Regions from separate parts of the Glycomyces halotolerans genome, predicted to be linked through region 2. Evidence: riboswitches for the same ligand, from Rfam matches in the RefSeq annotation. Region 2 holds a riboswitch; the other holds the start of a gene.
The links. A riboswitch is a leader RNA that binds a small molecule or an ion and turns the genes downstream of it on or off. The one in region 2 is predicted to bind thiamine pyrophosphate.
Positions count from the first base shown of each region.

Region 1: linked by a shared signal. The riboswitch ahead of thiE (thiamine phosphate synthase) and the one ahead of ACYVL2_RS11345 (ECF transporter S component) in region 2 are both predicted to bind thiamine pyrophosphate.

Region 1 is NZ_BAAGXZ010000003.1:136,519-139,888, reverse strand. Features, by position in the region: gene thiO (glycine oxidase ThiO) at 1-912, opposite strand, end outside; gene thiE (thiamine phosphate synthase) at 912-1,547, opposite strand; TPP riboswitch at 1,538-1,648, opposite strand; gene ACYVL2_RS04150 (class I SAM-dependent methyltransferase) at 1,736-2,350, opposite strand; gene ACYVL2_RS04145 (hypothetical protein) at 2,623-3,370, shown strand, end outside.
Region 2 is NZ_BAAGXZ010000011.1:61,326-64,695, reverse strand. Features, by position in the region: gene ACYVL2_RS11350 (ABC transporter ATP-binding protein) at 1-1,268, opposite strand, end outside; gene ACYVL2_RS11345 (ECF transporter S component) at 1,276-1,884, opposite strand; TPP riboswitch at 1,921-2,024, opposite strand; gene ACYVL2_RS11340 (MGMT family protein) at 2,123-2,464, shown strand; gene ACYVL2_RS11335 (DUF1349 domain-containing protein) at 2,465-3,046, opposite strand; gene ACYVL2_RS11330 (RecQ family ATP-dependent DNA helicase) at 3,127-3,370, shown strand, end outside.

The DNA.
Region 1 (3,370 bases), on a different contig from region 2:
GTCGATGCGGCCGAGGAGCGGCAGATTGTCGGGGGCGGTGGGCCGGAAGCCGACGGTGACCTCGTCGAGGTGGTACTCGGCGATCTCGGGCACGAGGTCGATCGATCGGCGCAGCAGGTCGTGGGCGGCGCCGGCGGTGCCGGAGGTGGGGTCGAAGCCGCGCTCGTCGCTGGTGGCGCCGACGACGACTTCGCCGCTCTCGCGGGCGACGATGTAGACCGGGTGGCCGGCGACCCGGCCGCGGACGGTGGTGCGCGGGATCGGCTGGCCGCTGCCGGCGCGCAGGCGCAGGACCGCTCCGCGGACCGGCCGGATCGGCAGGCCGAACGCGGCCGAGCCGCATCCGGCGGCGATGACGACCTGGTCGGCGTCGAGTGCAGCGGTGTCGGCGACCTGTTCTGTCAGGATGCTGACGCCGGCGCGGTCGGAGGCCGCCAGGAGCGCGGCGTGGACGGCCCGGGGGTCGACGGCGTGGTCGCCGGGGACGAGGACGCCGCCGCGGGCGCGGTGGCTGAGCAGCGGTTCGGTCTTGCGGGAGGCCCGGGCGAGCAGCGGGACGACTTCACGGCCGGTGGATCGGTAGAGCTCGGCCTGCCGGTCGATCTCGGCGCGGTCGCCGTCTTCGATGCCGACCAGGAGCGTGGGTACGTCCCGGTAGCCGAGGTCTATTCCGGACTCGCCTTGGAGTTCGGCGGCGAATCCGGGCCAGGCGTCGGCCGACGCGGACATGAACGGGATCATGTCCTCTTCGCCGAACTGGGCTTCGGTGACGGCGGCGATCATGCCTGCCGCGACGCGGGAGGCGCCCGAGCCCGGATCGGTGTCGTGCACGGTGACCTGTGCGCCGCTCTGGGCGGCCCGCCAGGCGATGGCGAGACCGACCGAGCCGGCGCCGACGACGGCGATGCGCATCACTGCTGCTCCCCTACGGCTTCGAGGAGTTCGGCGGTGGCGCGCACGGGGTCCTCGGCGGTCGAGATCGCGCCGACCACGGCGACGCCGTGCGCCCCGGCGGAGCGGCAGTGCCCGGCGCGTTCGGCGGTGATGCCGCCGATCGCGATGACGGGAACGTCGACCGCCTCGCACACGGCGGCGAGGCCGTCGAGTCCGATCGCGTTCGGCAGACCGGTCTTGGTGCCGGTGTCGTAGACGGGGCCGACGCCGAGGTAGGTGGCGCCGGCGCGGCGCGCGGCGCGAGCGGCCTCGGGTTCGCGGCAGGTGCCGCCGACGATCGCCGCGCGAGGCAGGAGTCGCCGGGCGACGTCGATGGGGAGGTCGTCGTCGCCGAGGTGGACGCCGTGGGCGCCGACGGCCTGTGCGATGTGGACTCGGTCGTTGACCAGGCAGAGCGCGTCGTGCTCGTCGCACAGCTCGGTCAGCGCGGCCGCGAGGTCGAGCGCGGCGCGGTCGGTGTAATGGTCTTCGGGGCGCACCTGGACGAGCCTGGCGCCGGCCTTGAGCGCGGCGGTGGCCGCGGCGATCGGGTCGGCCGTGTCGGGACGCGTGTCGGTGATGACGTGGAGCCGTGGTAGACGTGTAGCGCTCATATCTCCTTCTCCCTGCGCCAGCATGATCTGGATCAGGTTCGACGGTCGGGACTACCGAGTCCCCTCTCAGCCCGATGCATCGGGCTCCCGTGGGTGTTCGCTTACGCCGGATACGTTACGTCATCACACGGAGCGATGACAAGCCCGCTGTCACAATGCGGACTCGCGTCGTTCCGCACATGACCGGCTCATTCGGATCGCTCGACGCGGATCACCCTGTAGCCCTTGGCACTGGCGTGCTTGCCGACGCTCCAGCCCTTGCCGCTCAGCCAACGCGCCAGCGAATCCGAGCCCAGGTGCTTGGAGACGACGAGCCAGGCGATGCCGCCGTCCCCCAGTCGCGGCAGCCACTGATCGAGCATCTCGTGCAGCGCGTCCTTGCCGACCTTGATCGGCGGGTTCGACCAGATCTCGTCGAACCGTGTCTCCGGCGGCACCTCGTCGGGTGTCGCCACGCGCACCTTCCCGGGCATCCGCTCGGTGTTGCGTCGCGTCAGGTCCAGCGCCCGGCGGTTGACGTCGACGGCCCACACTTCGGCGTCCTCCCGCTGGGCCAGCACGGCGCTGATGGGCCCGTAGCCGCAGCCGAGGTCGAGGAACACGCCGCCGGCCTCCGGCGGCGCGACCTTGTGGAGGAGCACGCTCGTGCCGGGGTCAAGGCGCGTCCCGGAGAAGACCCCGGTCGAGGCGGTCAGCTCGTATCGGACGCCGTCGAGCTCGAAGTCGATGGTGCGCTCGCGGTCGTCGACGGCGGGCCTTTCGCTGAAGTAGTGCTCTGGCTGCTCGACTGGGCCTTCTGACATGCCACCATTGTCACCCGCCGTCCGCGACGGTCCGCACCGATCCCGGCGAACCGATCCGTCCGGTCGCGTGACACGAGTTGCGGTGCGGTACTCCCGTTTCGGCGGCGCCGTTCCGCATACCCCGGTCGGGGGAAGCTTTCCCGGTTCCGGACCGCCCAGGGACTATGCTGCGATCCATGGCACACGGCCCGTCTCCCTTCGGTGTTCCCCAGCGAGAGCATGGGCGTCACGCGAGGACCGATGAGGATCACGACCGGATCGACCGGGCGCGGGTGACCGCGCCGACGATGCGGCTCAGCCCCGAGGAGCAGTCGCCGCGCTCTCCGGAGGACGACCTCGAGACGCACCTGGAGCGCATCCACGCCTCGCGTCCGCTCCGCCGCGCCGCGCGGCGCGCGCGGCGGCGGACCCGGTGGTGGCTCATCGCGCTGGCGGTCGTGAGCGGCCTGGCCGTGGTGGCGGCGTGCGGCGCGGGCGCGTACATCGTCTTGCGCGAGAGCGAGTCGGCGCCCGTCGCGCAGCCGCAGACCGATCCGGGCGCCGGGGACGAAGGCGAGTCCTCTGAGGACGATGCCGAGGCTCCGGCGGTGGTCGACCCGATCGAGAGCCGGGAGACCGACGCCGAGCCGATTTCGACGGAGGAGCTGTTCGGTTCCGACTCCATCACGCCGAGCGGCGCCGGGTCCTACGCGGTACTGGGCACCGACGAGCTGGCCGACTGCGCCGAAGCCGGCATCGACGCGGTCGCCGACCTGCTGGCGGAGGCCGACTGCACGCAGGTCGTCCGCGCGACGGTGGTGAGCCCTGACGGTGAGCACGCGGCCACGGCGGGCGTGCTCAACCTCGGCGACGCCGCCGAGGCCGAGGAGCTGCGCGGCGCGATCGAGGAGGGCCTGGACGGCGGTTTCGCGGCCCTGCGCACCGACGGCGCGGCCTCGGAACTGGGACACGCCAAGACCATGCTCGGCTACAACGCCTACGGCCACTACCTGATGTACGTGGTCATCGGCCGCACCGACG
Region 2 (3,370 bases):
GTCGGCTCGTCGAGCAGCAGCACGTCGGGCGCGGCGGCGAGCGCGCCGGCGACCGACAGCCGGCGGGCTTCGCCGCCGGAGAGCGTGTGCGGGTTGGCTTCGGCGAGGTGGTCGAGGCGCAGCCGTTCGAGCAGTTCGGTGACGCGCCGGTCGATCCGGTCCTGCGGCCATCCGGCGGCGTGCGGCGCGAAGGCGAGCTCGGCTCTGACGGTGGCGGTGACGAACTGGTGCTCGGGGTCTTGGAACACCGAGCCGACGCGTGTGGCGAGTCGCCTGGCCGGGAGGCGATGGAGGGGGCGGGCCTCACCGGTGATGTGGGCCGATCCGGTGGTCGGCGGGACGAGTCCGCCGGCGAGGAGTGCGAGTGTGGACTTGCCGGAGCCGTTGGGTCCGGTGACCGCCAGCAGTTCCCCGGCTCGCAGGTGGAAGTCGACGCCGTCGAGGGCGGGCCGGTCGGCACCCGGGTGGGTCCTGGCGAGACGCTCGGCGCGCAGGCGGGTTTCGCCCGCTCCCGGGCCTTTTCGGGTCGGCAGTGGGATGCCGGGCGCCCATACGCCTTGTTCGGCGAGTGCCTCGCCGTGCTCGGAGAAGACCTTTTCCGGCGGCCCGTCGGCGACCGGCGTCCCGCCGGGGCCGAGGGCGATGACGCGGTCGATGAGGTCGAGGATGTCGCTGACTCGGTGTTCGACGATGACGAGCGTGGCGGACGTTTCGGTCAGCGCGGCTTTGAGGCCGCTGCGGACCGCTTCGGCGCCTTCGGGGTCGAGGTTGGCGGTGGGTTCGTCGAGCAGCAGGAGGTCGGGGCGGCGCGCCAGGACGCCGGCGAGCGCGAGTCGCTGCTGTTCACCGCCTGAGAGCGCGTGCGTGGGATGGGCGAGCGGGTAGGGGAAGCCGACCGTTTCGAGGGCTCGGTGGACCAGCGGCCATATCTGTGCTCTGGGCACGGCCTGGTTCTCGAGCCCGAAGGCGACGTCGTCGCCGCTGCGGGCCATGACCAGTTGGGTCTCGGGGTCTTGGAAGAGGGTGCCGACTCGGCCGCGACGCCGGATCGCGTCCTCGCCGTCGAGGAGGGCATGGCCGGTCTGCTCGCCGGAGTCGGTGGTCAGCAGTCCCGCGAGCGCGGCGAGCAGCGTCGACTTGCCCGAGCCGGAGGGGCCGAGCAGCAGGACGTGCTCGCCGGGGTCGATGCGCAGGTTCACGTCGGCGACCGCCGGGGCTCGCCGCCCGGCGTGTCGCCACGTGAAGTCGCGGAACTCGACCGAGATCACGGCCGGGTCAGATCCGCTGCCGGTCGCGTCCGGCCGGGAAGCGGTCGAGGACGCCGGTGGGCAGCATGGCTTTGACCAGGGCGCGGGAGCCGAGCCCGGCGATGACGGCGCCTGAGAGGATCGAGATCAGGAAGTACGGCACTTGGAAGGCCCAGAAGTCGGTGGCCTGGTAGTAGTTGCGGATGTCGAACAGGGCGAGGGCGACTGCGGCGAGCGCGCCGCCGACGAGGGCGGTGGCGGTGCCGAAGCGGCGGTATCGGGTCCCGGCGAACGCGAGCTCGCCGCCGAGCCCTTGCAGCAGGCCCTGGTAGACGACCAGGACGCCCCAGAACGATCCGAGTAGTGCGGAGAAGATCGCCGCCAGCGTCTCGGTGAACACGGCGGCTCCGGCCCGGCGGACGATGAGCGGGGCGAGTACCGCCGGGATGAGCCAGACGCCGTTGAGGACGGCTTTCAGCGGCGGGTAGAACGCGAGCACCGGTTCGAGGCCGGACCAGACGAACCCCCAGGCCCAGAAGACGACACCGAATGCGACGGCGAGGACCGCGCAGGTCACGATGTCGATGGTGCGCCAGCGGGTGCTCGCGGCGGGAAAGAGGCTGTCGTTGGCAGGCATGGGTGTCGCCTTTCAGGTGTGCGTGGACACGTCGCGACAGCGGTAGACGAGACTCCCTACGCCGGTATTGCCCGGATCAGGTTCGAGGGTCTGCGGGTGGTTCCCGCACTCTCAGCCGGTCGGCTCCCCTGTCGGCTTCGACCGTAGCACCGGCGCGGCGGCCGGTCGCCGGGTCGCGGCGGACCGGTGGCGTCTGAGGCCTCGGTGCCGCGTCGGCCCGGCTCGATACAGTGCACCGATGGCGACAGAGCAGGACTGGGAGCTGGTGCGGCGGCTCGTGGCCGCGCTCCCGGAGGGGACGTGGACCTCGTACGGCGACTTGGCGGAGCTGATCGGGACCGGGCCTCGCCAGGTCGGGGCGTACATGCGCGACGGCGACGTGCCGCGGGCCTACCGGGTCCTGACGGCGCGCGGCGTCGTTTCTGAAGGTTTCCGCTGGTCGGACGGGCGTCCGGGCGTCGATGTGCCCGAGCTGTTGCGCGCCGACGGTGTCACGGTCAACGCCAAGGGCGTTGCCGATCCGAGCGGGCGCATGTCCGTTTACGACCTGCGTCTGCTCGCGTTGGAGCTCGACGAGTAGCTAATGCGGCGCCAGGTCGGGATCGGTGAGCCGCCAGGAGTTGAACGCGACGGTCAGGCCCGCGCGGCTCGGCGCGCAGCAGAACGGTCCGGCCTCGGCGGTGACGTCCGGGTCGAGCGGGGCGAGGCGGACCAGTCGCCACGGCTCGTCGTCGACGCGGGCGCGAATGATCACCGAGTCGGCCAGGCGCGAGGCCCGGACGGTGACCTCCCTGCCGGCCCATTCGGGCACGGGAGCGGTCGACCAGTCGGAGTAGACGTCGGTGACGACGGCGCCGACTTGGAGGAGTCCGTCGGCGAATTCGAGGCCGGTCTTGATCCAGCGTTCCTCGTCGACGCGGATGAACAGGCCCGCCTGGTCGAACTGCCGGGCGAAGTCGGCGGTGAAGGACACTTCGACGGCCCGTTCGCGGTCCCATTCCTCCAGAAGCGCGTGCTCGCTGCCGTGGACGAAGCCGTAGCAGGTGTGGCGCCAGGCGTCGCTGGCTTCGGTGGCGGTGACCAGCAGGCGGCCGTCCTGCTCCAAGGCCGCGGCGGGCAGTGTCGTCCAGGTCCCGGACTTCCAAGGCACTTCGATGCTCACGGTATCGAAGCCTAGTGGTCCGGCGGCCGGGCCACTAGTGTCGTCGGGGCCTGTCGCTCCGGCACGGTACAAAGGTTGGCATGGCGGGAACCGGGAACATCATCGAGAACGCGACCAGGGACGAGGCCGAGGAGCTGCTGCGGGCGCTCGCCGGGGAGCATGCGCGGCTGCGGGACGACCAGTGGCGGGCGATCGAGGCCCTCTGCGACGGCGCGGGGCGCCGGGTGCTGCTGGTGCAGCGGACCGGTTTCGGCAAGTCGGCGGTCTACTTCGTCTCGACGGCGCTGCTGCGGCGGCGCGGGGCGGGACCGACGGTGATCGTCT